Regions from separate parts of the Oxobacter pfennigii genome, predicted to be linked through region 1. Evidence: a T-box and tRNA genes for the amino acid it is inferred to sense, from the RefSeq annotation. Region 1 holds a T-box; the other holds one or more tRNA genes.
The links. A T-box is a leader RNA that pairs with one kind of tRNA and senses whether it is charged. The one in region 1 lies ahead of ileS (isoleucine--tRNA ligase), so its partner is inferred to be a tRNA-Ile.
Positions count from the first base shown of each region.

Region 1 (15,250 bases):
GCAAAAACCTCAAGGCCGGAATCATCTGCCAGAGAGGGAAGGCCGGTGGCTTTCATGACTTCCATGGCCTTTTTCTCCGCATTTCCTTCGAAGGTATCCTTATCTTCAACTACGTCTATATCCAGTCCCATATCTTCAAGAGACAATATTGAAATAGGAAAACCCTCTAATATTTCTTTGAATTCTCTTATTTTATTCCTGTTTTTGGTAGCCGCCACAATCTTCATCATTGCTTTGAACTCCCTATTTTTGACGCACTTTCACCTAGGACTTCCTTTTGAAGCTCAATTAATTCCATTATTCCTTTTTGCCCTAAATTAATAAGCTCATCCATTTCTTCCCGAGTAAAAGGCCTTTGTTCTCCAGTTCCCTGGACTTCAACCAGCTGGCCTGACTGAGTCATGATTATATTCATATCCACCATGGCATTTGAGTCTTCTTCATAACATAAATCAAGTAAAGGTTCATCCTCAACTATACCAACGCTTATGGCAGCGACGAACTCCCTAATTGGGTAGCTTTCAAATTCCACAATCTTGCTTAACTTTTCCATGGCACAGGCAAGTGCTACAAAGGAACCTGTTATGGAAGCCGTCCTGGTTCCTCCGTCGGCCTGTATAACATCGCAGTCAATCCATATGGTCCTTTCCCCTAATAATTTAAGGTCGACAACAGACCTTAATGCCCTTCCTATGAGTCTTTGAATTTCCATAGTCCTTCCGTCTACTTTTCCCTTTGAGGATTCCCTTGGCTTTCTGCTCTGTGTTGACCCCGGCAGCATCCCATATTCGCTGGTTATCCATCCTTCTCCCGTACCTTTAAGAAATGGCGGAACCTTATCTTCTATACAGGCGGTGCAAACAACCTTTGTATTTCCTGTTTCTATAAGCACAGAACCATCAGGATATTTAATATAATCTTTAATTATATTGATTATTCTTTTTTCATCCTTGTTCCTTCCATCAATTCTCTCCATATAAAATTGCCTCCTATCTATATGTGACAAATATTATTATAACCATTTATGGCACCTAAAACCATATTAAAAATAAAAAGAGGGGTTTCCCCCTCTTAATAACTAAATCCAAAGTATTGATTTATTGCATTTGCAATAGCTTGGGCAGCTTTTTGTTTTGTATTATCATCTTTTATCAGTTCTAATTCTTCAGGATTGGATATAAACAGTATCTCAGCCAATGCCGCCGGCATGTTGGTTGAATTTAACACTGCTAAATCAGGCCTGCTCACTATACCTCTGTTTGTCCTTCCTAGTTCTGATATCAATTGATTTTGTATGTATTGTGCCAGAGTGGCTCCAGGTTTTACTGCCTGGCTGTTGTATAATGTTTCTGTACCGTTTGTGGTTTTTGAGGTGAAGCTGTTTAAGTGTACGGACACGAAAATATCTGCTTTTAAAATGTTTGGGCCTTCTGCCCTGTCGGCTAATGATACATATTTATCTGCATCTCTTGTAAGATATATATCAAAGCCTTGGGCCTTTAGTATGTTGTTTGCTCTTAAAATTATATCTAATACAAGGTCTTTTTCCTTGTATTGTCCATTAACAGCTCCCGGTGTTGAACCGCCGTGACCAGCATCCAGCGCTATTATATAGTCGCCTCTTGCCTTGCCCTGGCTGTTTAATTCCACTCCCGGCATTGAATTCGTACTCTGACTGTTTGCATCTTCTACATTTATTACAACGTATGTTTTTAAATACATGTACTGGCTGTCTTTTGTAACCTTGGTCTGGACGTCAGCAATATTGTATTTTAAGGTGGTATTAGGATTAACAGTTATTTTAACTGAGCTTTGACCTTCATTTAAAGCTAATATCGATGAAACAAGATTGCTGCTGGCATCGATAATATTGCTGCTACCTGCGTATCTTGAATTATTAACAGTAACTACTATCCTGCCGTTTTGGTCCATTGAATGGACTATATCGGGTTTGAAAGTACTTATGTTACTGTTAATATCAACCTTCATTGTGACAGGTATTGCTATTGAGCTTTTCTTTGCAGTACTGTAAATCTTTATACTGTCTATCTGGTTTAAGTTTGTGGTACCGGTTTGTCCCGATGTGTTTGTACCGCCGTTTTTAGAAGCGACATACTCGCTTTTAATCCATCCCTTTCTGGAACCGAACTGTATCTTAATCCATCCAGGAGCACTTTCCAATACTTCATAAGTGCTTCCTTTAGTAGCATTACCAATAATTTTAGCATCAACCTCTTTGTCAGCCCTTACAGTAAGCAAAGCTGTGTTTACCGTAACATCTTCTCCTGCAGATATGGTTTCATCATTTTGAGTTGGTGCCCCATCTTCATCTGCCGGCGCTGAAGGATTGGCCGTTGTTTTCTCAACGTAAACACTGCGTACCCACCCTGTTGTGGACTTTTTAAACTGTATTTTTATCCACTTGTCCTGGCTTTCCAAAACTGAGTAAGTGCTTCCCTTTTCAGCCCTTCCTATTATGGAGGCACTGAGGGACTTGGTGCTTCTTACAGTCAGCTGGTCGATCTTTGCAATAACTGTGTCACCGGTTTTAATGATTGAATCATCAATCTCTTCTTCAGGTTCATTTTCACTTTGCTCAGGCTGTTCTGTCTGAACAGGCTGTGTCGGCTGTTCCTGCTGTTGAGGCTGCTCCGTCTCAGCAGGCTGTGCTGTTTCGGGTTTTGTTTCCTCATCAGGAATCACAATAACATAGGTGCCGCTTACCCACCCATATGAAGAGCCATACTTGATTTTAAACCATTCGCCCGATTTTTCATAATACTGATATGTTTCATTCATCTTCACGCTTCCGATTTTTTCTGAGGACGTGGAAGCAGTCTCCCTTACATTCAGAATATCGGCTGTAACTTTTACTTTCCCCATTGGCGTGGGCTGTGAAGGTGCAGTGACAGTTGGTGCCGGTTTTTCTTCAACAAGAGTGAGATAATCACCGCTAACCCATCCGGTGACAGAACCTATCTGTAATCTGTACCAACCATTCTGGCTGGATATTACAGGATAAGCCTGACCCATGATAACTGTGGTCATCTTCTCGTATTCAGTTCCCGGTCCTGACCTTACATTCAGTACTGTCGCAGTTACCGAACCCTTTGTAGCTGCCTTTGCTATTTTAGCTGGAAAGATAAAGACTGAAAACATAACAGCAAACAAAAATGCTGTTATTATTGCGCCTCTCTTGCTCAATTGTTCACCTCCTTGTCGTATTGTGAGATTTGCAACAGCAAAATAGCATGCATCAATTTTACTTATTCGCCATGAATTATAAAATTCCTACAAATACTTTTAAAAAATAAAGCGTGTTATCAAAAAATTAACAACTTTTAGCAGAAATTAAAAAACAGGTGCCTTTATCAATCACCTGTTTTATCGATTATATCAGATTATTATAGATTAATATTGAATAATTCGTCGGGTTGCGGCGGCAAAACTGTTTGTGCCTTACCTCCTCTAAAGAGTACCCGTGTGTTTTTATCCTGGGTTATCTTTCCTATACATTCAGCATCAATCCCTTCATAGGATAAGGCTTCCAATAACTCTTCCCTGTTTTTAGTAGTAATCAGCATCATGCCGCTGGATATAAGCCTTAAGGGATTTAATCCGAAGACCCTGCAGATTTCTCTTGTCTCTTGTGCTATGGGCATGAATTCTTCATAAATCTCAAAACCTTTGCCCGATGCTTCAGCCACTTCCCATACTGCGCCTAATATTCCTCCTTCAGTGACATCGTGCATGCTGCTTACTCCGACTTTTCCGCCTATTATGCCTTCTTTTACCACACTTATTTTATCGATAAATGATTTTGCCTTTGAAATTGTATCCTGGCTTACCTTGTCTTTTAAATAATCTTCATAATCAGAGGCTATAATAGATGTGCCTTCCAAACCTGCCGATTTTGTTACTATTATATAATCGTCGGCTTCTGCCCCTGATGTGGTTACATATTTATCGATGGGACCTTTTCCAATGGCTGTAGTTGATACAACTATCCGGTTAACGGCATCTGTGATTTCGGTATGTCCGCCCAAAATTTCAACGTTTATTTTTGCTGAAGCCTCGTTGATTTCCTCCATCAGTTCATATATATCCTTTTCGGTAACAGAAGGCGGGGCTAATATAGTGACCAATACTCCCAATGGTTCCACGCCGCTGGCGGCAATATCATTACAGCTTATATTAACTGCAAGATAGCCTACAGAGGAACTTGAACCGGTAATGGGGTCGGTTGATAAAACACAGCAATGTTCTCCAAACCCTATTATGCTGCAATCCTCTCCAATTGCGGAATGCACCAGAACCTCCGGCCTCTTCACCTTTATGTTGTTAATAACGCATTTTTCCAATACCTCCGTCGGGAGCTTGCCGATTTTCATATTCCCACCTACTCTATATTTTAAATTAAATTTGCAATCAAATGTAAGTAAAAGCATTGAAGTAGTTCGAATGGCTACAAATAAACATACAGTCAAACTACAAATTATTATATCATATTAAAATATATCTTTACAGAAAGTCTAAAGTTAAAGATTACTGACATATTATTATATATAGATTTTCTTATGAATACACAATCAATATAATAGCTTTCGTTTCTGTGCCTTTATATGAATTTACTTTGGGTGGTGATAATTTGAAGAGTATAAAAGATCATCTGAACAGCAAGGGATATACTCTGAAGAATATATTGGGGCAGGCAATGTGGTACAGCAAGAATGCCGTGCTGTCCGTGTCTTTGATGTCAGGTCTTGGACTTCCCTGGAATTATGATAATTTTAGAATTCGTGAATGGATGGATGGAATTAATGATGAAGATTTTAAATATAAAGTTCCGGAAAATGCTATTTTGCTGCGTGCCGTGTATAAGAAAGGAAATCCTTCTTTCAGCAATGCATACAACGGCAACAGAAACGACTATCAGAACTATTTATGGGATGATACCGGCTTTAAAAAGACTATAACACCCGTATCACAATCCTACCTTATTATAAATGAGTTAATGCTGGCAAAATATCTTGTCAAAGATATAGATGAAGATTTTGAAAATACCGATAACATAAAGGACAGGAAGGCAACTGCCCTTCTATTGCTGAACTCTGCTCTTCTACAGGCTGACTTTTTATGTGAACATATGAGAAATCAGAGCCGTCTTTTTGTTTCTAAAAATGATAAGACCGAAAAACCTTATGGAGAACCTATATTGGAGGAGACAGACAAACCCCCGACAATATCCGAACAGGCAATAGTCTTGGAAGCCTTCTCTCTCCTGGCAAACACTCTTGATAACGAAAAATATCCCGAATTTTTAAATTTGGATTTATCGCAAAAATATTTAAAAAATGCTCAGGAAATATATACAATGTTCAAGGATTCTCCGGGAGACATTTACGGCGCTAAAAGCAAAGAATTGTGCAATATTATTTCCTCTTGTTTGGAATACAGTAAAACCAATGTAAGCAGCGAAATATTGGACTATGCTACTACCTTGGCCATAGAATTGGAATCAAGGGTCGATATGTCCGGAAACCTCATGCGTTATGCTTACGAGGACAGCTTAACATCCAATTCCTCCAGCTTTGTGGCTGTTAAAGCACTTATACAGGCATACGCTTTAACCGGCATTTATAAATTTTTAAGCTGTGCTCAGCTGCTTTACAAAAAGCTTAATTTGCTGTGGGATAAAAGCAATTACCTGTTTTTGTTGGACGATTCGGATAAATATAAGTATACATTAAGAGATATTGGCTCTGTTTTGGGAGGTATAAATGCCATAAGGCTGTTTGGCGATGATCATTACAAGGAGGATGCTAAGGAAAAGCTTATAAACTTCTTCAACACCTCAATTAATTTATCAGGTATATTGCTGTCAACTGCTCCAGTACCCGGCGCCGAGGAATATGAAGGATATTTAAGCCATGCAAGAAGCGACTCAAATGCTGTTTCAATTGAGGATTTTGCAAGCCCCAACATACCTCAGGCATTGGATGTAAGCATGGCTCCTGTTTTTGGCAAAAAATTCACCTTCAAGCCTAAAAAGAAAAAATTCACCATTAACAGTCAAAGCTTTTATTCGGATTATGCACTTTATACCATAAATGAGCTTTTGTGCTTAAATTATCCTGAAATTGAATGTTATGACCTAAAATAATTCGGGCACCCTTTTGGGCTGCCCTTTGACATATATAGAAATTTTTCATCCCATTCACTTATATTCATAGAACAATGATCTGAAACAATTTTTACTATCCTTATATCCTTTGGAGGAATATCGTGCATAATAAGCACTTCGGCATCATATCCCTCTTCAAAATCCCGCCTATCTTTTAAATTTTTCTTAAAGCTTAAGGAATTGTTCCAATAGTTACGTACCCATTGACTTCCTCTGGTTTTTACCAATTCTTTTGCATATTTAAAAACTCCAATATCCTGCAAAATAAAAGGTTCATAAAAAATATTAGCTGAGTTTTCATTTCCGATCCAGCACTCATCCTCGTTTATATTGAAAGCCAGAAGCGCCGAATGGGAATGCCAGTAATGCTCAATCTTAAAATTCAATGAGCCGTAAATTGCTGTGCTTCTTTTTACCCAATGCGGTATATCCTGGGGTTTTAATGAATCGAAATATCTGTTGAACTCTGTATATCTTTCATTGCAGCTTAAATTAGTTTTAAGCCCATTTTCCATTATTTCTTTTAAGTCCATGATATTAGTCACATGATAAACAAGACCTGTTTCTTTATAATCACAAAATCGATTTTTTCTTTGATTTTCCGTGGTGTTCATTTAACATACCTTTCCATTTATAAATTCCTTAATTCTGCTAACAATAAAATCAAAGGAGGCGAACCGTTATATGACAAACATAAACTGCTCTGCCAAGTGCTCCTATGAAAATAACGGTAAATGTACTTTAAATCACATAGGTATATCCTCAAATATCGCCGGCACCGGCGGGGATTGTGCATATTTTCAACCTCGTCAGAGCAAAAGCAGCAAAGATAAGCAATACTAATTTCATTCTGTAAAACATGCAATTATATTCACAAAAGCCTATCGAAATCCTTCTTAACAAAGAAAAGCTGCTTATTTTTCGCAGCTTTTCTTTGTCCTTTATAATTATCACTGCTTTATTTAATCACCAATATATGCCCTGTCAAAGTACATATGCCCTAAAGGAGATTTTATAATGCCTTTTACCTTCGAATTTATAAGCATTGTATTTGTGTAGAAGAAAACCGGCAGAATGGGCATATCATCCATCAGCATGTTTTCAGCATTATGAAGGTATTCCATTCTTTTTTCCAAATCCGCTTCTTTTCTTGCCTTCATAATCAATGCGTCGTATTCCTTATTGGAATAAAAGGTTTCATTATTTTCTCCCTCGGACACAAACAGCTCCAAAAAGCTTAATGAATCCACATAATCGGCAATCCATCCATATCGGGAGATCTCATAATTTCCCCTTTTCCTATTGTCTGCAAACTCTTCCCACCCCAATGCTTTAAGGCTTACATCCACATTTAGATTTGTTTTAAGCATATCCTTTATTGCCTGGGCAATTTGAGCATGATTATTTGTATTATTATATATAAGAGTCAGTGCCGGAAAGCCTTTGCCATCCGGGTAGCCTGCATCGGATAAAAGCTTTTTAGCATTGCTTATCTGGCCGTCGGGATTTAAATATTTGCCGCCCACATCCCTGAAATCCTCATCATTTACATCGGGTATTCCCCTTGGAACATAAGCTGCTGCCGGCAGCACTTCATTCATGGCGGTAAATTCAATTATTTCATTCCGGTTTATGGCAAATGATAAGGCTTTTCTGACCCGTTTATCATTTAATGGTTCTTTATTTGTGTTAAAAGCATAAAAATATGTGCCTAAATAAGGCTCAACCATAAGCTTATTTTCGCTCTTAAGCCTTGAAATTTCCGAAACAGGCGGGTTTTCAACAATATCAACTGTACCTGCTTCCCAGTCCTGAAGGCTTATATTTGAATTTTCCTCAATATTAAAAGTTAGTATGTTAAGCTTGACATTTTCTGCATCATAGTAATATTCATTTCTGGTAAATTCAATTTTATCCCCTAGGGATATCATTTTAAAAGGACCGTTGCCTATATATTTTTGGGGGCTTTCAGTCCATTCATCTGAATATTGTTTTATAATATCCTCACGGACCGGCATGAAAATAGGTTGAGCCAGCATCTCAAGAAAATAAGGTGTCGGATACTCTAATACCACTTCCAGTGTATTATCATCAATTGCCCTGACGCCTACATCTGTTGAAAGGGTTTTTCTTTTGTTGTAGTTTTCTCCGTTCTTTATACAAAAAAGCTGATATGCGTAACTTGCTGCGGTTTCAAAAGACAATGCCCTTTTCCATGCATATTCGAAATCCCTTGCCGTAACTGACTTTCCATCCGACCAGAATGCATTTCTTAAGTTGAATATGTATTTTGTATCCGATTGCTGGCTATAGCTTGATGCGATGCCGGGGACTGCCTTGTTATTGCTGTCTAGTTTCATAAGCCCTTCAAAGTTGGCAAGTATGATATTGGAATCACTTGTTTCGCTGCACAAAGCCGGGTCTAATGAAACAGGCTTTGCACCCAAATTATATGATAGGGTTTGCTTGCCGAAATAATTAGTATTTAAACAGCCGGTCGCTGAAAGAGAAGTACAAAGTATTAATGAAAAAGCCATTATCTTAAATATTTTTTTCATTTGCAATTCCTCCGTAAAAAATATAGGAGACAGCTGCAACTTGATAAATAGCAGCTACCTCCTATTAATTTCCCGAAAAACTGTCTTTTTTATACAATTATATTTTTGATACAGACATGTTTAATTTCTCGCCGTTTATGTTCCATTCGGTGTATTTAAGCTCTGTTTTATTTTCTTCAGCTACTTTGTCAGACAAGGTTTCTGCCATGATAAAGTCAGCATTTGACTCAATTACAACCTTTAATTTTTCATTTCCATAATAATGGAATTCTATCCTGTCGGATACCTCAAAGCCCGAATCCTTTCTCATGTTCTGTATCTTGCTTATTATTTCTCTTATATAACCCTCGTTTATAAGCTCTTCAGTTAATGCCTTATCCAGGACTACTGATATATGTCCGTTGGTCTGGAAAGCATAGCCCTCCTTGCCCTTCATGACAACTTCCACATCATCGGTTGTAAGAGTTACATCCTCACCTGAAACGGTGATTTTAAGCTCGCCCTCGCTCTTGAACTTCTTTGAAGCTTCAAGAGGAGATGCACTTTTTAAAGCCTCTCCTATTTTAGGCACCAGTTTGCCGAATTTAGGTCCTAACACAGGGAAATTGATTTTAAATCCATATTCTACATATTCGTCGATGCTATCGCTGAATTGAACATCTTTTATATTCAGTTCGTCATTTACTATGCCGATGTAGTATTCCGGAAGTTTTGCATTTTTAAAGTTTATTATCATGCGGGACAATGGCTGCCTGTTTTTGATGTTGGCATCATTTCTCGCTGCCCTGCCCAACTGCACTATTTTGTATGCAACATCCATATCATTTTCCAATTCTGTATCTATAAGTGATTCATCAAATTCAGGATATTTGCATAAATGAATGCTCTCGGGTGCATTTTTGTCCGTACTCCTAACTATATTCTGATATATTTCCTCAGTTATAAAGGGTACAAAAGGTGCTGCCAGCTTTATAAACTTATCAAGGATATTATATAGAGTCATATAGGCTGCAACCTTGTCGTCGGTCATTTCGCTCTGCCAGAACCTGGCCCTGTTTCTCCTTACATACCAGTTGGAGAGCTCGTCAACAAACTCGGATAAAGCCCTTGCAGCTTCTGTTATCCTGTAATTGTTAAGGTAATTATCAACTGTCTTTATAACGGAATTAAGCTTGGATATTATCCATTTATCCATTATGTTCTCGCTTGGCTTAAACTTGTAATCATAAGGATTAAAGCTGTCGATTTCAGCGTATAGAACATAGAAGGCATACACGTTCCACAAAGTTCCCATGAATTTCCTCTGATATTCTATAACTGCATCTTCATAGAATCTTGAAGGCAGCCATGGAGCGGAGCCGGCGAAGAAATACCATCTTGTTGCGTCAGCGCCTTCTTTATTTAAAACAGTCCATGGGTCTAATACGTTACCCTTGTGCTTTGACATCTTCTGGCCGTTTTTATCCTGAACGTGGCCTAATACTATACAGTTTTCAAAAGCAGCCTTGTCAAATAAAAGTGTTGATATAACATGAAGAGTATAGAACCACCCTCTTGTCTGGTCAACAGCTTCGCTTATGAACTGAGCCGGGAACATGTTTTCGAACTTTTCCTTATTTTCGAAGGGGTAGTGCCATTGTGCAAAAGGCATGGAGCCAGAGTCAAACCAACAGTCTATAACCTCAGTTACCCTGGTCATTTCGCCGCCGCACTGGGGGCATTTAAGCTTTACTTCGTCTATATAGGGCTTATGAAGCTCAATATTTTCAGGTACATTTATACCCTTTTCCTTAAGCTCCTGTTTGCTTCCTATGCATTCCTTGTGTCCGCAGCCGCAGGTCCATATATTAAGAGGGGTTCCCCAGTACCTTTCCCTGCTTATGCCCCAGTCTATAACATTTTCAAGGAAGTTACCAAACCTTCCTTTTTTTATGTTGTCTGGAAGCCAGTTTATTGTGTCGTTGTTTCTTAAAAGATTTTCCTTTATGGCTGTAGTCCTTACAAACCAGGTATCCCTTGCGTAATAAAGAAGCGGTGTATCACATCTCCAGCAGAAAGGGTATGAGTGCTCGTGCTTTTCTTCCTTGAATAACAAGCCTCTGTTATCCAAATCATTTGTTATGGATTTATCCGCATCCTTTACAAACTGTCCCTTCCAGGGAGTAACTTCCTCTTTGAATTTACCCTGGGTATCAACAAGCTGTATAAAGGGCAGATCGTTCTGCTTGCCTACATTATAGTCATCCTCACCAAAGGCAGGAGCCATATGAACTATTCCCGAACCGTCGGATAAGGTTACAAAATCACCTGCAACTACATAGTATGCTTTTTTATCCGGCTTCGCAAAGTCAAAGAGGGGTTCATATTCTATCCCTAGAAGCTTGTCACCCTTAAATGTTTCTAGAACCTTTCCTTCCTCTCCTAAAAGAGAGAGCCTTGCTTCAGCAAGTATCAATGTCTGGCCCATATATTCCGCTTTTACATAGTTTTCGTTTTTATTGACTGCCAATGCCACGTTGCTGGGCAGTGTCCAAGGAGTTGTGGTCCACACCAAAAAGTAAGTTTCAGCTTGACCCTTTACACGGAATTTTACATATATGGAGGAATCCAGGACATCCTTATAACCTTGTGCTACTTCGTGGCTGGATAATGCGGTCCCGCACCTTGGGCAGTAGGGCACTACCTTGTGTCCTTTGTATAAAAGGCCTTTATCCCATATCTGCTTTAATGCCCACCATTCGGATTCTATATAATTATCATGGTAAGTTACATATGGATCATCCATGTCCACCCAGAAACCTACCCTGTCGCTCATATCTTTCCACTCACTGGCATAGGTAAATACGCTGTCTTTGCATTTCTTGATAAAATCCTCAACACCGTATTCTTCTATCTGAGGCTTACCGGAAATTCCAAGCTGCTTTTCAACTTCCAGTTCAACGGGAAGTCCGTGGGTATCCCAGCCTGCCTTTCGCAAAACCTTATACCCCTTCATTACTTTGTATCTCGGAATCAAATCCTTGATAACCCTGGTAAGAACATGGCCTATATGGGGCTTTCCGTTAGCTGTGGGCGGCCCGTCATAGAAGGTAAAATATTCACCATTGCCTTCCTGTTCCCGGCTTTTCTTAAATATCTGGTTTTCTTCCCAATACTTGAGTATCTCTTCTTCCATATTAATAAAATTCAAAGAAGATGAAACCTTCTTATACATCGAAAATTCCTCCTGACATATATAAATTTTGCATTATGGCAATTAAAATTAATTTCTTCCTTTAATATTATCCATAATATATGAAATCAAAACAAAACCCCTCGTCTCTATAACAGGACGAAGGGTAAATTCGCGGTACCACCTGATTTGGCATAAAAGCCCATCTCAATTACAGTACTTATATACTGTTTCCTGTTAACGGCAGGAATTCCCGGCAGCACTTACTTAATTCGGCCTGCAGCTTAAGGGTGATTTTCGATGAATCCTCTCATGCCGCCTTCCACCAACACGGCTCGCTGTATTTTGAAGATATACCTACTCTTCCCTATCATTGCATTTCTTATAAATTATATGATTTCAAAAATCATTTGTCAATATATTTGTAAAAAAGGCTTTTATCCCTTATTTAATGCAGTATCTGCTTCATTTTTCATACAATTTGCTTCGCAAATTGTATGTCATAATGATTTCAATGGCTAACCATTATTGAAATCATTCGTCATTTTCTCGAACTCATCCTCACTTATTACATTCACACCGAGTTCTCTTGCTTTTGTAAGCTTGCTTCCTGCGTCCTCACCAGCCAAGACGTAAGATGTCTTTTTGGAGACGCTGCCGGAAACCTTGCCGCCGAATTCCTCAATTATCCTTGAGGCTTCCTCTCTTTTAAACTTTGAAAGGGTGCCTGTGAGCACAAAGGTTAGTCCTGCAAAAACTTGGGGCTTATCAGATGCTGAAGCTTTTGATGCCATGTTGACACCGGCGGCCTTCAGCTTTTCTATAAACTGCCTGTTCCTGTCGTTAATGAAGAAATCATAAATGGTCTCCGCCATTTTAGTACCTATTTCTTCTACCATAAGAAGCTCTTCCTTTGACGCAGTCATCAAATTATCCATGGAACCAAAATGTTTTGCAAGGTTCTTGCCTGCTTTTTGACCTACATAACGGATGCCCAATGCATTAATCAGTCTTTCAAGATCGTTTTCACGGGTCTTATCAATGGAGTTTAACAGGTTTGTTACGGACTTTTCACCCATTCTCTCTAAATTAACCATGTCCTCAAACTTAAGATAGTATATATCTGCCGCGTCATGTATAAGGCCGTTATCCAATAAGAGGGCAATAATTTGGGGCCCCATACCGTCTATATTCATGGCGTCTCTTGATACAAAATGCTGTATTGCCCTTCTCTGCTGCGCAGGACAGGCAACATTTGTACATCTTACAGCCGCTTCCCCTTCTTCCCTTATAACTGGGGCATTACAATCGGGACATAGCTTTGGCATTTCAAAAATTACTTCGCTGCCATCCCGCTCTTGTTTTAAAGACTCAACCACTTCGGGAATTACATCTCCGGCTTTTTGAATTACAACATAATCTCCTATTCTTATGTCCTTTTCCTTTATATAGTCTTCATTGTGCAGAGTGGTTTTTGATACCGTGGAACCTGCGATACGAACGGGTTCCAATATTGCCATGGGAGTCAAGGCGCCGGTTCTTCCCACATTTATTATAATATTTGTAAGCTTTGTTTTTTTCCTCTCCGCGGGATATTTAAAAGCCGCTGCCCAGCGCGGCGTTTTGGCGGTGGTTCCTAAAATTTCTCTTTGTGATAAAGAATTCACCTTAACAACAACGCCGTCAATTTCGAAGGGAATATCCCCTCTTGATTCGCCTATTTCATTTACAATATCATATACTTCCTCGATAGTTTTACAGACTATTCTTTTGGGGCTTACCTTAAAGCCCAAGCTATTTAATGCTTCAAGGCTTTCAATATGGGTTTGAAAGGCTTCACCCCCGTATCTTTGAACATTGAATATAAATATATCCAGGGGCCTTCCGGCGGTAATTTTAGGGTCTAGCTGCCGCAACGATCCTGCTGCAGCGTTTCTTGGGTTGGCAAACAAAGGCTGCCCTTCTTCTTCTCTTTTTTCATTCAGCTCCTGAAAGCCTTTTTTAGGGATGTATACTTCTCCCCTGACTTCCAGTAAATTTGTATCCTTAATTTTAAGAGGAATGCTCTTTATGGTTTTAAGATTTAATGTAACATCTTCACCCGTTACGCCGTCTCCCCTTGTTGCCCCCCTTGCAAACTGACCGTTTTCATATAAAAGGGCTACTGATAAACCGTCAATCTTTAACTCCACAACATATTCCGGAGCTTCGTCCAAACCATTTCTGACTCTTGTATCCCAATCTCTTAACTCTTCAAAGCTGAATACATCCTGAAGGCTCTGCAATGGTACTGTATGTACCACCTGTTCAAATTCCTTCAAAGGCGTTGCACCTACCCTTTGAGTAGGTGAGTCCGGAGTAACAAGCTCCGGATGCTCTTCCTCAAGTTTTTTTAACTCCCTTAGCAGCATATCGTAATCGTAATCATCTATTTCCGGATTATCTAAAACATGATATCTATGATTATGGTAATTGATTTCTTCCCTTAACTTTTCAATCTTTTTTTCTATATCCATATGGCAACTCCTTAATTCATGTGTCAAGTGATAAGGCATTCGAACTGTCTTCAGCCCACGAATTCTATGGGGGCATATTTAGCCGACAGCCTTTTTATACCCTGGCTGTCAAAGGCAACGGTGATTTCAAAATCATCGTCCTTTTTATCAACAGCAACGATAAGACCCATGCCCCATTTTTTATGGGATATTTTCTGGCCTATCTTTATAGTATCTCCCGAATTTATAATTTTTGTCTCTTTAGGAGTTAAAACCGGCATTTTATTTATTATCTTTTCTGCGATAGTCTGCTTCTTAACTTCCGGCTTTGTTCTTTCTTCCAGACCTTCTATGCAGTCTTTAGGAATTTCATCCAAGAAATCTGACACTGAGTTAAACTGGGTTCTTCCGTATATGGTCCTCTGATAGGCATAAGATAAATAGAGCTTTTTCATCGCCCGGGTCATACCTACATAGCAAAGGCGCCTTTCTTCCTCCATTTCCTCTTCATCCTCAAAGGATTGCATATGAGGGAAAATGCCCTGCTCCATTCCTGCCATGAACACAACGGGAAATTCCAATCCTTTTGCGCTGTGAAAGGTCATTATTATAACAGCTCTTTCATTTTCATCCACAGTATCAATATCGGCTACCAGGGCAATGCCTTCCAAAAATGCATTCAGAGATTTGTCCTCGCTGGTTTTTTCAAATTCCTGGGCAACTGATATAAATTCCTGGAGATTTTCAATCCTTGATTCATCCTCCACCTCTCCGGAATCCTCAAGCTCTTTGACATAGCCTGTGATATCAAGTATATCCTTTATCAAGGCCGTTACCGAAT
Region 1 covers NZ_LKET01000016.1:86,152-101,401, reverse strand. The annotation lists gene OXPF_RS02085 (XTP/dITP diphosphatase) at 1-230, opposite strand, end outside; gene rph (ribonuclease PH) at 227-976, opposite strand; gene OXPF_RS02075 (N-acetylmuramoyl-L-alanine amidase family protein) at 1,072-3,204, opposite strand; gene OXPF_RS02070 (AIR synthase family protein) at 3,405-4,391, opposite strand; gene OXPF_RS02065 (hypothetical protein) at 4,649-6,163, shown strand; gene OXPF_RS02060 (hypothetical protein) at 6,148-6,717, opposite strand; gene OXPF_RS22040 (DUF1540 domain-containing protein) at 6,869-7,027, shown strand; gene OXPF_RS02055 (peptide ABC transporter substrate-binding protein) at 7,147-8,742, opposite strand; gene ileS (isoleucine--tRNA ligase) at 8,840-11,956, opposite strand; T-box leader at 12,067-12,297, opposite strand; gene ligA (NAD-dependent DNA ligase LigA) at 12,433-14,430, opposite strand; gene pcrA (DNA helicase PcrA) at 14,481-15,250, opposite strand, start outside.

Region 2 (15,250 bases), on a different contig from region 1:
AAATCCTGGTAGAACCGGATTGTATAGGAAGATGTATGTGCTTGCATACATTACATAAGTCCCTCATGGCATATATTAGGTTTTCGGATAAATCCTTAGGATGTGAAGTCATAAAACGTATGCGCTCTATTCCTTCAGTATTATTTAAAAGCTTTAAAAGTCCGGCAAAATCAATTTCTTCGCTTAAACCCCTGCCGTAGGAATTGACGTTTTGACCTAAAAGGGTTATTTCCTTATAACCAACTTGTGCCAGTTGACGTACTTCATCCACTATATCCTGAGGATTTCTGCTTTTTTCCCTTCCTCTTACATGGGGAACAATGCAATAGGTGCAGAAATTGTTGCAGCCATACATTATAGTTACAAGTGCTTTAACACTGCTCTCCCTTACGATTGGAACTCCTTCTACTATTTCATCGCTGCTTTCCAATACCTCTATTACGGTATTTTGCGACTGCATTGCATTATTTACAAGCTGAGGAAACTTATGAAGATTGTGCGTGCCAAATATGAGGCTTACAAAGGGATATTTTTTTCTTATATTCTCTGCTATATTTTCCTGCTGCATCATGCATCCGCATACGGCTATGACAAGATCGGGCTTTTTCTTTTTAAGCTGCTTTAATGCTCCTATATTGCCGTAAACCTTCAATTCCGCATTTTCTCTTACGCAGCATGTATTAAAGACTATTATATCAGCTTCTTTTTTATTATCGGTAACTTCATAACCCATGGCTTTTAACATTCCGGAGAGCTTTTCGGAATCCTCCTCATTCATCTGACAGCCCCAGGTCTCTATAAAATATTTCTTCAATTACAACACTCCTCATATTATGACAATTAAAAGAAGATAATGTATATTATACCATAAAATTTGCTCTGCAAATTTTATGTCCAATTGAATCCTTGCAGGATTCATTATACCTTAACAGCACAAAAATTTAAATGATAAAAGTTATTAATAGGATTATACCCTAAATGCCGGGGTTGTTTGTTCTTGATTCCTTTACATATTGATTCAGCTTCTTTAAATTTGCATTCCAAAGATATATAACAAAGGCTGCGAAAACAAACATGAGGTTATTTAACCCCGACATCAGTATGAAATTATATATACCGTGAAGCAGCACAGGCACGTAAAAGGATTTATTATAATTAAGAACCCTCGTGTTATCTGCATCTGCATATTTTGACAAGGAAAGGTAGTAGCCCATGGTAACTCCGAAGAGCATGTGGGCAGGTACTGCAAATATGCCCCTTGTCACCCCTGTGTATATAAAATTACTGGGTCCGAATATCACATACATTATATTTTCAATAGTAGCAAATCCCAAGGCTGAAAATACACAGTAAACTATTCCGTCCAGTTTTTCATTGTAGCTTTTATCTTTGAAAGCTATTTTTATAACTACCAGCCTCTTGAAATATTCTTCCGTCAATCCTGCAACTATAAAAGCAGTATAGGCGGCGGATGCTAATCCACTGAATATATTCAATTCCGCCAGTATCTTTTCGATAAAATATACGGGTATTACAGTCAAAGCGCCAAAAATAAAAAGCCTCGCAAGAAGATGTATAGGTTCCCTGTCATATCTGTCCTTCTGATAGATATAAATTATTAAAGCAATAGTCGGTGCCAGTGCAACAGCAATTGCCAACTCCATAAAATCACACTCCTTTAAGTATTAATTTATCCATAATTAAATACCTTAACTATGTAAATTAATACAAACATGTCAACCTTTAATATATAATTTTTTAAAAGAAAAGTACAGTAAAATTATCATTGATATTCAAGGGTTTTAAAGCCTTTTTAATTGCACACAATATAATAAAATGATATCATAAAATATAATGTTTATAAAATATGGTAATGAGATAAATAACCTGGAGGTATACTATGTTAAAGTTTTCAGAGAGAGCTATAAATATGCAGTCTTCGCCAATAAGAAAGCTTGCGCCTCTTGCCGCAGCAGCCAAAAAGAAAGGTAAAAAAGTATATCATCTGAATATAGGTCAGCCGGATATTCATACACCTAAGGAGTTTTTCGATGCTGTAAGCAATTTGGATATGGGTGTTTTAAGCTATGTTGACTCCCAGGGCATCCCTGAGGCAATAAATAGTTTCAGAAAATATTATACAAACTGGGATATACATTTTGAAGAAGATGAAGTCTATGTTACAAACGGAGGCAGCGAAGCTTTACTCTTTGCCATCCTCGCTGTGTGTGACTACGGTGATGACATTTTGATGCCCGAGCCCTTTTACACCAATTATAACAGCTTTACATCCATAGCAGGAGTAAATATCGTTTCTTTCCCCACCAAAGCTGAAGCAGGCTTTCACTTGCCCGTTAAGGATATCATAACAAAATCCATTACTAAAAAAACCAGAGCTATATTGTTATCAAACCCCGGAAACCCTACAGGAGTTGTTTATACCAAAGAGGAATTATATTTAGTAGCTGAAATTGCAAAAGAATATGATCTCTTTATAATAGCCGATGAAGTTTATAGGGAATTTGTATATGACGGCCTTAAATATACAAGCTTTATGCATTTGCCGGAAATTAAGGACAGGGTAATACTGATTGACAGTATATCAAAGAGATACAGCGCCTGCGGTGCAAGGATTGGTTTAATGGCAACAAAAAACAGAGAATTATTGCCTTTGTTTTTAAAGTTATGTCAATCAAGGCTTTGTGCTTCTGCTCTGGATCAGATTGGTGCTGCAGCCCTTATAAATACGCCAAAGGAATATTTCGCTGAGGTTCTAGAAGAATATCAGGCTAGAAGAGATGTGGTTTATAATGCTTTAAGCAATATGAAAGGCGTTATATGCCAGAAACCAACAGGGGCATTTTATGTTGTTGCAAAGCTCCCCGTTGAAAACGCCGAAGATTACGTAAAATTCCTTCTGACGGATTTTGATGTGGATAACGAAACTGTTATGCTGGCCCCTGCAGAAGGCTTCTACTCAACAGAAGGTTTAGGAAAAGATGAAGTGAGAATCTCTTACTGCTTAAACTGTGAAGATTTAAAGAAAGCCATGAACGTTATAGAAAAAGGCCTTGAAGCCTTTAATAAATAAGAGCCCGCACGCTATAACAATCAGAGATTGCTAGCTGGCCCCGGGAACCTATGTTTGTGCAATAATAAAAATTTAGGAGCTGCTTTTGCGGCTCCTTTATAATTACGCTTTAAGTCTGGTCCATATTTACCAATATCTCATCTTTAATTTTACACAACCCGTTATTATAATGCCGGCACATGGTGCAATTAATGTTCTTTTCATCGCTGGTGGTGCCTGTCAAATTGCCCTCAGGCGAAAAATGGGAGCATTGCTGTGCGATTGCATTCATTTGTTCATAACTGTCCATGAAAAGTCACTTCCTTTAAGATTATTTTTCCTCATAACGGTGAAAATAATCACTTTTTTTAAAAGAAACTGACCTTTGAACTATTATAATTATATAAATACATGCCTAAGGAGCCTATTTTTGAAAAGCCTGTCTTTCTGTAAAGCCTTAAAGCTTTTTTATTTGATGAATCGACCGTAACGTAGGCTTCATTGAAATCCTTTCTCTTTATGAAATTAAGAGTGTGATTCAAAAGGAGCTTGGACAGTCCCAAACCTCGGTATTTGGTTATAATGCCGAAATTAACTATGTAAGGCTTGGTGTCGGGATGATTTTCGTATATAACCTGTGCATAACCTGCTATTTCATCATTATATTTAAGGAATATGCAGCCCTCTTCTAAAAAATAAATCTGTTTTTGTTCATGGAGTACATCCTCTATATTGAAGTCTTTATGGCCCTTTGCTCCTTTAAAAAGGTCATTTTGAATCCACATTCGAGTATACTCATCCCTGCCTTTTTTAAAGGTTTTAAAGCTTACATTGTCTGTAACGGGTACCCTTTTATAGCCATTCAAAAATATTTTCATATCGTAAATTTCCTGATCCATACTTAGATTAAGCTTGTCTGAAATTTCAAAATAGGGCTTGCTTTTATCTAAAAAAATCTGAGCGGTTTTATATTTCTTAAACAAAAAGCCTTTGTTTATGGATTCCAAAAGATAGGTGTAATTGGCTTTATTGCAGTAATTCTTTTCAATGAATATATCTTCTATATGCACTCTGTCTTTAATGCTGCTATCATCGATATCTTTATATAGAATGTATCCTTTTATTTTTTGGGATATCTTTAATAGCTTTATTTTTAATTTATTATTGCTTAATATGTCAGAATTAGCTCTTGTATTGCCATGTGCCATTGAATACAGTCTGTTAAAACTGTCGGTATAATTATCATTGTATTTTTCGACCTTTACCATAATCAATACCGCCTTTAATAAAATGAAACTTAAGTAAAATTGGGCTTTTTGCCAATAAGCAAATTATTAAAAATATTTATAAAATACCTGTTGACTATGTCATATTATAGCTGTATAATCATATTTGTTGTCGCTCATATGAGCTGCATAGCCGTAATATGTTATTTTTAATAATATATTATAACTAATGTGGCCCCTTGGTCAAGCGGTTAAGACACCGCCCTTTCACGGCGGTAACAGGGGTTCGAGTCCCCTAGGGGTCACCAATTTAATAAGGGCCTTTAGCTCAGTTGGTTAGAGCAACCGGCTCATAACCGGTTGGTCCGGGGTTCGAGTCCCTGAAGGCCCACCATTTTAGGCCAGATAGCTCAGTCGGTAGAGCAGTGGACTGAAAATCCACGTGTCGTTGGTTCGATTCCGACTCTGGCCACCAGAAAAAACCGCTAATAGCGGTTTTTTCAATTATATTCATCCTTATGGACGAGCGATATTCACTGACGCGAATGATATTGAACATGACGATAATATTCGCCGGGACGAATAAGGCTAATATAAATATCATCCTGCATCAGCAGAATATAATTACGCGCTATGTAATGGCACTGTAATATCATTTGCGAAACTAATATCATCTAACTCCCCTACCCCCTTTAAATTCCAGAGAGATTATTTAAAAAACATTATTGACTTATCAAATGAATTAATATATAATAAGTTTTGTCGTCAAACGAGGGCCTTTAGCTCAGTTGGTTAGAGCAACCGGCTCATAACCGGTTGGTCCGGGGTTCGAGTCCCTGAAGGCCCACCATTTGCTGGCATAGCTCAACAGGCAGAGCAGCTGACTTGTAATCAGCAGGTTGTTGGTTCAATTCCGACTGCCAGCTCCACACCACTAAATTTAATAAACATATTTTATGGAGGGATTCCCGAGTGGCCAAAGGGGGCAGACTGTAAATCTGTTATCGGACGATTTCGATGGTTCGAATCCATCTCCCTCCACCAGAAAAAACCGCTATTAGCGGTTTTTTTCAATTATATTCGTCCTGACGACGAGCGATATTCACCAGCATGAATGATATTGCCGATAGCAATGATATTCGCTGCCACGAATAAGACGAATATAATATAATTCTGCTTCACTATGAAGAAGTTTATAAGAATTTACAGCAAAATGCGTAGTACTTCGTAGATTATTAATATCATCTGTTAGAGCCGCTAAAAATAGCGCAAAAGCATAATCACCTGTACTCCCCCGCCCACTTTCTTACCTCTAGACACTTCTCATATGGCAATACCCATGTTTTAACCTCTTTTCCATCGTTATAGGCCAATGCCAGCTTATATTCCGTCTCTCCTCTCGTAATGCTCCAATCCTTGTGATTATAAAAAAGAAGCTTGTGATATGTATTGTCTTTCATTTCTATATTAATTGTAAAATGGATGGGATACTTCCAATCATAGGTCGGAAGGCTTTCTTCATTTATAATAAGTCTACCGTTGGAGCTGTTTATAATACAGCTTCAGCCAGATACAAATGCCGCCTGCACTTGATATTGAACAGCTAAAGGCAGCAAGCTTCGTTGATAAGAAAGAAAATCTAATACTTTATGGACTCGTGGGTACCGGCAAGTCGCATCTTGCAACTGCAATAGGAGTTGCAGCCTGCAGCAGCGGCAAGAGAGTGAGATTCTTCCGCACAGCATCATTGGTGAACCAACTTAGTGAATCCAAAGCAAAAGGTGAGCTGAAACGCTTCATGAAACTAATCGAGAAAACGGACCTATTGATATGTGATGAATGGGGTTATATACCCTTTGAAAAGGAAGGATCACAATTACTATTCCAAGTAATATCGGAATGCTATGAGAGAAGAAGCGTCATCATTACAACGAATTTAGAATTCAGCAAGTGGAATGGTATTTTCTATGACGAAAAGCTGACAAGCGCTATTATTGACAGGCTGGTTCATCACAGCCATCTGCTGGTTTATACAGGCCCAAGTCATAGGTTAACACACTCAACCATGAAATCCCAGTAATGGAAATGGGGTGCTCGGAAAATTAAGTTCCGGAATGTATGGAAAGGTACTTGCCAAAAACAATTAAAAGCTTCTCCTTCTTAAGCTTTGATATGACAGACATCACCCTATCCTCCCCTGTTTTGGTTTATGTCCTGAATAAAATATTATCCATTGGTATTCGGCAGATAATAAAGTTTGAACTCGGAATACCTTGGTACACCAATTATAAAATTTAGGTTGAATAATAAATGTACAAAGTAGCCAAGTTTATAAGTGAAATTAACCCTCCTCAGGAATTAAAAAAAGGCTTGTGTTATCAGCAAAGCCTTTTTATATATAATGTAATTATTTTTTTAAAATTATGAATTTGAAGATATGAATTTTGTGTGTTTCTTTAAGTACTTTTACAGACTTGACGCTTTTACTGAAACCGGCTGGTCAAAAAGGCCTCTTTTAACTTCAGTAGCTGTCATATGCTTGGCGTTGAACTTCTCAGTCAAGTAGTTGCATGCATCCCAAGGATTAATCCTGTCACCGCAGGTGAAAACGTCAACTGCAGCATAGCCTAGCTCAGGCCAAGTATGAATGGTAAGATGTGATTCTGATATTACGACAACCCCGCTTACCCCTTGTGGACTAAATTTATGAAACGCAACTTCACGTACTTCAGCACCTGCTTCCAAAGCTGAATCTACCATAATCCTCTCAATCAATTCCCTGTCGTTAAGTGTTTGTGGATTACATCCATAAATTTCTGCCAAAATATGACGGCCCAAAGTGTTCATCGTATTATCTTTGCCTCCTTTTCCAGACTATAGTAATAATTTATTAATTTTCAATAAGCTAATTCTATCAGAAACATGGAAAAAGTCAATACATTACATCAAAAATTTTACTTACCTTAAATAAAGTCATTCTAACTCGGTATTTCTCATTTTTACTCTGCTTTTTATCCAAAGTTATTAATATTTCAGGAATAATATATATTATGCCAAAGTATAAAAATGTTGAATACAAAATAAGACAATGAAAAATTCACTGTCTTATTTTATCAATTTAGTTTTAAAACTTAAAAATTATTCGCTTACTTTGCTGTCAATAACGTCCTGGATGGTTGTTTGAACTTCTTCTTTTGCTGCTTCTTCGAAAACTTCTACATCAACATTTTCGGTTTCTGCTGCATCTTTGATGCTAAGGCTCAATCTCTTGTTCTCTGCATTAATTTCGATTATCTTTGCAGTAACTGTCTCCCCTACCTTTAAGGCATCTTCCACTTTGTTTATTCTCTTATCGCTTATATTTGATATATGAACCAAACCGTCAAGGCCGGGCTCTATTTCAATGAAAGCTCCGAAGGAAGCTATTCTTACAACTTTGCCTGTAACAATATCCCCTATTTTAAATTTGCTGTCAATATCGCCCCAGGGTTCTGACAAGGTCTTTTTAAGGCTTAAGGATATGCGCTCCTTGTCTTTGTCAACGGAGAGAACATAAACTTCAACGGAATCTCCCTCTTTAACCACTTCGGATGGATGTTTTACCCTTCCCCAAGACAGCTCTGAAATATGGATAAGGCCGTCAACGCCGCCTAAATCAACAAAGGCACCAAAATCAGTAATTCTTATAACTTTGCCTGATATCACCTGACCAGCTTCAAGGTTTTCAAACAATGCTTTCTTTTTGTTTTTGATTTCCTCTCCTAAAACAGCTTTTCTTGAACCGATTACCCTTCTCTTTTCAGGATTGTATTCAGAGATTATGATATCAAATTCCTGTTTTAAGTATTGAGACATATCCTCAACATATCTTATATCCAGTTGTGAAGCAGGAATGAAAACCTGTACTCCCTTAACATCTGCAATTACTCCGCCCTTTACTATCTGGGCTACGCGAGCAGTAAGCTTTGTTTTACTTTTATGGGCCTCTTCAATATATTCTAGGCTTTTTTCAGCATCAACAAGCTTTTTGGATAAAAGTACGTTACCCTCACCATCATTAACCTTTAAGATATAAACATCAAGCTCATCTCCGGGATTTAAAATGTCTCTCGGTGAAACGTCGCCGCTTATGGTAAGTTCGGATCTTGGAATAAGGCCGTCTGCCTTATAACCGATATCTACTGAAGCTTCATCGTCATTAACATATATTATCTTACCTTTGACGATATCTCCCTGAGATATTTTCTTAAAGGTTTTCTCGTATTCATCCATAATGTTTTGTTCATTATTTTCCTCATTTATGTTTGTTAAATCACTCATTTTATCAATTGCCTCCTTTATTATCCAGTCAGGTGTTGAAGCACCTGCTGTTATGCCCAATGTTTTTACATTTTTTATTTTTTCAACATCCATTTCATTGATAGTTTCAATGTGGTATGTCTTATCACAATATTTTTTGCATATTTCCACCAGTTTTTTGGTATTGGAACTGTTGTATCCGCCTAGGACAATTAATGAATCACTTTTCTTTGCAATTTCTTCTGCTGATTTTTGCCTCTGCTCAGTGGCAGTGCAAATAGTATTAAAAACAATGATTTCTTTGGAAATTTTAAGAATTAAAGGTACCATCAACGCCCATTTATCCGAATTCATGGTGGTTTGGGATACAACGCATATTTTCGGGTATTTCGGCAGGTTATTAATTTCTTCCTCTGAATTTACTATAACTGCCGAATTATCGCACCATCCGTTGATTCCATGTACCTCCGGATGGGCAGGATCGCCTACTATAATAATTTGATAATTCTTATTATAATATTCCTCAACTTTTTTATGAATATATTCAACATAGGGACATGTTGCATCCACTATATCAACCTTTTTATCCCTCAATGTACCTATTACTTCCTTGGAAACACCGTGGGATCTTATGATAACAGTATCATTTTCCTTCAAATCTTCAATAGATGGCAGTGCAATAATGCCTTTTTGCTCCAATTCATTTACCACTGTACTATTATGGATTATGGGACCGTATGTATAAATTCTACCCCCTTTATCGTTAGTTGTTTTGTACACGGTAGATACTGCATTCTTTACACCGAAACAAAAGCCTGAATAATCTGCCACAATGATATTCAATTTAATCCCCCCAGATTGAGAGTTTAAGAGATGTCATAGTTTGGGTTTTATGATTTTTAAAATCTCCTCAACTACCATTTCTATGTCCTTGCCTGTTGTATCAACTACGGCGGCGTCATGAGCTTTTTTTAAGGGATTAAGTGCTCTTGTGCTGTCCAATTCATCCCTGGCTAATATTTCATTTTTAATTTCTCCAAGATTTGCATCCAATCCCTTTAATAAAATTTCCTTGTATCTTCGAACAGACCTCTCATCGGCAGAAGCAGTAAGAAATACCTTTACATCAGCATCTTTTAATACGTTTGTGCCGATATCCCGCCCATCCATAACAACACTTCTGTTTCTGGCAAACTCTCTTTGTAAATCCACCAGTTTTTTTCTTACCTGGGGTATGGCGGAAACGGAAGAAACCGTTCTATTAATGACCTGCTGCCTTATTTCATGAGTAACGTCTTTGTTGTTTAAAAATACTTTGTCATCCATAATGTCGATTTTTATATGTTTAAGGATTTCTTCAATCTTGTCAATATCTTCAATGGAAATATTCTTATTAAGAAGCTCTAAAGTGACAGCTCTATACATTGCACCAGTGTCTATATATAGGATTTGAAGCCTGTTGGCAATGATTCTGGCTATGGTGCTCTTGCCTGCACCTGCCGGACCATCTATCGCTACAACGATTTTATTCATTGCAAAACCTCCAGTGCAAATTTCACAAAAGTAGTTATTCTATATTTTTTATAAAAATCCTTTTTTTATATTACAGAAAATGCAATTTTAAATACAAGTTTAATTCAAAGAAGTCAAATCCGGCCTTAAAACTACAGCGCCTTCCATATATATATGTTTTACTTCTTTTTGAGAAATAACCTTGTTTGCATTAATTAATACCCTTATGCATCTTGTAAGGCTGCCCTCCACATACATTTCATTAAAACACATAAGCCCTGCGTTTGTAATGCCTAAACTTCTGGCAGCTACAGCTGGATAAGCAGATTTTAAATCTCTTGTGCATGTAAAAAAAATACTTATTATGTCATCGGTATTAAGGCTGTTCTTTTCTATTATGCTTTTAAGCAAATCCGAAGTAGCCTTGTAAATTTCCTCCTTGGTATCTTCCTTTACAGTTATCGCTCCTCTGATGGCAATCAATTAAAACACTCCCCTATACTTAAAATTTTAAGCATTCAGACCGGCACAGTACCCGGTGGAAAATGCTATCTGTAAGTTAAAACCGCCGGTTAATCCGTCTACATCTATAACTTCACCGGCAAAATACAAGCCTTTAACAATTTTTGATTCCATGGTTGAAGGATTTATCTCCTTTACGCTGACTCCTCCTGCCGTTACTATCGCCTCTTTAATAGGCCTGGTACAGGTAATGGTAAGGGTTAAATTTTGAAGGAGCTTAACTAAACTAATACGCTCATCTCTTGTTATCTGATTTACTTCCTTGTTTTCATGGATTCCGCTCAACTCTATTATGACAGGAATCATCTTTTGAGGCAGGAGGCTATCTAAAGAGTTTTTGAACATTTTGTTTGAGTAAATTTCAAAATCCTTCTGTACTCTTTTGTCGAGCTGTTCAAAGGTTAATCCCGGCTTTAAATTAATGGAAAGTTTAACCTCATCGGGTAGCCTGTCGACTACGAATCTGCTGGCAGATAATATGATGGGTCCCGATACTCCAAAATGGGTGAATATCATCTCCCCTAGTTGCTCAAAAATCACTTTGTTTTTAAATGATACATTGACTGAAGCATTTTTAAGAGAGAGACCTTGAAGCTTTTTAACCCATTCTTCCTTTGCAGTTAATGGGATAAGAGAAGGCCTTATTTTAGTTACAGTATGTCCAGCCTTTTTCGCAAATTTATATCCATCGCCGGTAGAGCCGGTCAATGGATAGGACATTCCGCCGGTGGCAATAATTACGGAGTCGCATGGAAGCTCTCTGTTATTTAAAATTACGCCCTTTATTTCATTATTCACAATAATTATATCACTAACTTCACTGTTGAACATAATGTTTACATCATGCTTCTTTAAATGGTTTTCAAAAGCTTTGATAATATCGCTGGATTTATCGGATTCAGGGAAAACTCTGTTTCCCCGTTCGATTTTTAATTTAACGCCCATATCTTCTATCATATTCATCAAATCATGGTTTGAAAATGTATACAGGGCACTGTATAAAAAGCTGCTGTTTCCGGGTATGTTGCTCATTATTTCCTCTATTTCAAGGGAAGTAGTGATATTGCACCTTCCCTTCCCGGTTATATATACCTTTTTACCCAGCTTTTCATTCTTTTCTATCAAAATAACCTTTTTGCCTTCCTTTGCAGCAATTAAAGAAGCCATCATACCGGCAGCACCGCCGCCAATAACTATAATATTATTCAAATCATTAACCTCCAAGATAAAGGCGTCATTATTAAAATTATTGTTTCCTGATTTTATTTATATAATTTAAAAAACGGTGGTTTTATACACCGTTTATGTCTCTTATCAAAGCCGGAACTTATATAAAGCCGTCCCTTTCCGCATATACTTTTTGCTCATCCCATATGCGCTCAAGTTTTTCAAAGGTATTGGAGGTTTTATCCTTCTCCCTTAACCCTACAGCAATTATGAGTGCATTTATAACGCTTAAGGGAGCAACAAGAGAATCAACAAAAGATGCCATATTGCTTTGGGCAAGCAAGGTATAGTCTGCATCCGCCGATAAAGGTGAAAGAAGGCTGTCAGTCAATGCAATGGCCGTAGCCCCGTTATTTTTAGCATACCTTAATGCTTCTATGGTTCTGCTTGAATATCTGGGGAAGCCGATACCTATAAAAAGGTCGTTTTCATCCAGCCTTAAAAGCTGCTCAAAGGCATCGCTTACACCATAGTTTACCACCCTTACATTATCCAGTATGAGATTTAAATAAAATCCAAGGAAATCCGCCAGAGCAGTTGAACTCCGAAGTCCCATTATGTATATTCTGCGGGCTTTTAGAATTCTGTTTATTACCTCTTCAAAGGTGTTGCTGTTTATCTTCTCCAAAGTGCCTCTTATGTTGTCAATATCGGCTTTTAATACATTTTTAAGTGCATTTTCTTCGCTTATGAAATCGCTTGAAAGTTCTATTCTCTGGATGGTGGTGAGCTTGGTTTTAATGAGCTCCTGCAATGCCTTCTGAAGCTTGGGATAACCGTTATATCCCAGCTCATCGGCAAACCTTACCACTGTTGATTCACTGACCCCTACACTGTTTCCCAATTTGGAAGCAGTCATAAAGGCGGCCTTGTCATAATGCTTTAGTATAAACTCGGCAATCAGCTTTTGACCTTTACTCATACGCTGGAATTTCGACTGTATAAGTTTTATGAGATCCTGATTATCTTCCATGCTCATCTTCCTTTAAAATTATTTTGCCTACATATCTATAAAATAACAGAAAATTGCAGCTAATTTCAATAAAATGCAATATTCAATTCATTTTAACATTACAAGGCTACAATTTCAACAATGCAAGGAGTTATTCTTCGTATATTGTTATCACCTGCTTATTGTCCTTTATAGCCATTCCGAAAATAAGATTTTTATGCTTCAGTGATTTGTTTAAAAAGTCCACAATCTCATAAAGTTTAGGATTTCCCTCATATATTTTTTGACCGATTACATTTAATTGTTCCTTTTCCATTCTTACTCCTTCATAAACCATTTGCTGATTTTATTTATATATTCATATTTTGTCAGCTCAAAATGCATGGGTGTTACGGAAACATAGTTATTTTCAACAGCGTATATATCTGTGGCGTTATTGTTTTCCGTCTTTACTATATCCCCTGTAAGCCAGTAGTGAATATTGCCTTGTGGGTCTAACCTCTCTTCATAGTTGTTATTATATTTTCTGTCCCCTAAGCTGGTTGCTATAATTCCTTTTATCTCATCTTTTTTAACAGGCGGGACGTTTACATTTAGAACAGTGCCTGGAAGAAATTTTTCGGATAAATATTTTCTATATATTTCATAAGCATAATGGGCAGCTGCATCATAATCCCGGCTGCCATTGCCCTGGGACAGAGAAATTGCAATTGAAGGAATGCCTAAGAGCGCTCCTTCTATAGCTGCAGATACCGTTCCGGAATATAAAACATCACTACCTAAATTGCCTCCGTCGTTTATGCCGGATAATACTACATCAAACTTTTCTTCAGCAAATTTCTCATAGGCCAGTTTTACACAATCTACGGGAGTCCCGGAGACTGCATAGGCCTTACAGTTTAAGTTATAAAAGCTGTATTGCAAAACCGTTATGGGACCATGCATTGTTATGGAATGGGAGCAGGCGCTTCTTTGTCTGTCGGGGGCTGAAATTACTACATTTCCTTCATGTATGAATTGTTTTGTCAAAGCATAAATGCCTGGTGAATCTATGCCGTCATCATTGGTTATTAATATATTCATAATTAACCATCCTTTCAGTTAATAATATTACTATGACTCAGAAATAATTTGCACTATACATTATTATAATCAATTTTAGCAAGTTTAGGAGGCAAAAAATGATTCTCATTGATGATGCGGGAAGCGGTTCCTTAGTTGGCGGTACATTAATAGGCTTGTTAAGGGTAGAAACCAAAGAATTTTATTCTGAGGTAATACCAATAAAGCTCTATAATCAGAATAATTTTGAAAAGAAGCATTATCTTTCATATACAACGGATATAGTAAAAAGGGCTTTTAAGCATCTGAACGTGGAAAAGGATGAGAATGTTCACATATGCAGAGGCTACATGTTTGATGATGTGAGAAAATATTTTGCTGAAAACAATATATTATATGAGGACGCAAAAATAGAAGATCCCCTTCAATCTTTAATAGAAGGGTCTTTTGAAGATTACGTAGTTACCTTGGGACTCCCCAGAAACTATATAAAATTTACCAAATACCCCTTCCATTTTCACCGGCTGTTAAGGTGGATATATGCGGATTACACCAACCGGTCAAAGCTTTGCAAAACAGGATGGAAAAGCTGGCAAAAGTACAGCAATTTGAAAGTTAAGACATATACGGATACAGTCTATACCAATAATTATTACTGCTTGAAATGCGGCAAAAAAATAAACCGGTCAAGCAGCGTAAAGGTTATAGAATATGTCTCAAATATGCCAAATACTATTTATCTTCATAAGACATGTCCCTGACCTTTTCTATTACTATTAATAATGGTGGATTATTTATCTGGTTTACAAATTGGCTGCTGATTACGGTAAAAAGCTTTGGATTAATGCTCCCAATGAATTTATACAGTGCATCTTTTTCATAGTCTCCGCCTTCATGTCCGTAATATACAACAATTACAGCAATTCCACCCGGTGACAGCAATTTTAATGTTTTTTGAAGGGAAGTAATGGTACTCATAGGCGAAGTTATAATTTTATGGTTACCTCCCGGTAAATATCCTAAATTAAATACAACGCCTTGGATTTCCTCTTTAATATATAAATCAAGATTTTCGTGACCGTCTTTAATCAAGGTGTAGTTTTCATAGGGTGAGTTTTCTTTAAGCCTGATTTTAGTGTTGTTTATTGCAATATCCTGTATATCAAAGCAATAGAGCTTTCCACTTTCTCCGATTATTTGGCTTAGAAACAGGGAATCATGGCCGTTTCCGCAGGTCGCATCAATTACTCTGTCTCCTTCTTTTATGGAGTCTTTAAAAATAAATCTTGATAATGTCAACGCATTTTTATATTTAAAGTTCATAGGTATCCCCTTTTACAAAGTACGCAAATAATTTATTTCTTCTTCAGATAAATACCG
Region 2 covers NZ_LKET01000028.1:13,629-28,878, forward strand. The annotation lists gene miaB (tRNA (N6-isopentenyl adenosine(37)-C2)-methylthiotransferase MiaB) at 1-814, opposite strand, end outside; gene OXPF_RS06555 (PrsW family intramembrane metalloprotease) at 975-1,664, opposite strand; gene OXPF_RS06560 (pyridoxal phosphate-dependent aminotransferase) at 1,901-3,091, shown strand; gene OXPF_RS06565 (hypothetical protein) at 3,201-3,380, opposite strand; gene OXPF_RS06570 (GNAT family N-acetyltransferase) at 3,439-4,338, opposite strand; tRNA gene OXPF_RS06575 (tRNA-Glu) at 4,530-4,604, shown strand; tRNA gene OXPF_RS06580 (tRNA-Ile) at 4,614-4,690, shown strand; tRNA gene OXPF_RS06585 (tRNA-Phe) at 4,696-4,771, shown strand; tRNA gene OXPF_RS06590 (tRNA-Ile) at 5,070-5,146, shown strand; tRNA gene OXPF_RS06595 (tRNA-Thr) at 5,150-5,225, shown strand; tRNA gene OXPF_RS06600 (tRNA-Tyr) at 5,255-5,340, shown strand; gene OXPF_RS22390 (hypothetical protein) at 5,577-5,756, opposite strand; partial or broken gene istB (IS21-like element helper ATPase IstB) at 5,864-6,376, shown strand; gene speD (adenosylmethionine decarboxylase) at 6,763-7,143, opposite strand; gene OXPF_RS06620 (bifunctional 4-hydroxy-3-methylbut-2-enyl diphosphate reductase/30S ribosomal protein S1) at 7,435-9,438, opposite strand; gene cmk ((d)CMP kinase) at 9,472-10,128, opposite strand; gene aroH (chorismate mutase) at 10,228-10,590, opposite strand; gene OXPF_RS06635 (BaiN/RdsA family NAD(P)/FAD-dependent oxidoreductase) at 10,618-11,838, opposite strand; gene OXPF_RS06640 (MurR/RpiR family transcriptional regulator) at 11,957-12,829, opposite strand; gene OXPF_RS21670 (DUF4264 family protein) at 12,960-13,124, opposite strand; gene surE (5'/3'-nucleotidase SurE) at 13,127-13,891, opposite strand; gene OXPF_RS06650 (hypothetical protein) at 13,990-14,631, shown strand; gene mnmM (tRNA 5-(aminomethyl)-2-thiouridylate-methyltransferase MnmM) at 14,603-15,193, opposite strand; gene OXPF_RS06660 (pseudouridine synthase) at 15,206-15,250, opposite strand, start outside.
Region 2: it encodes a tRNA-Ile, which carries the amino acid that the T-box ahead of ileS (isoleucine--tRNA ligase) is inferred to sense. The anticodon was not compared.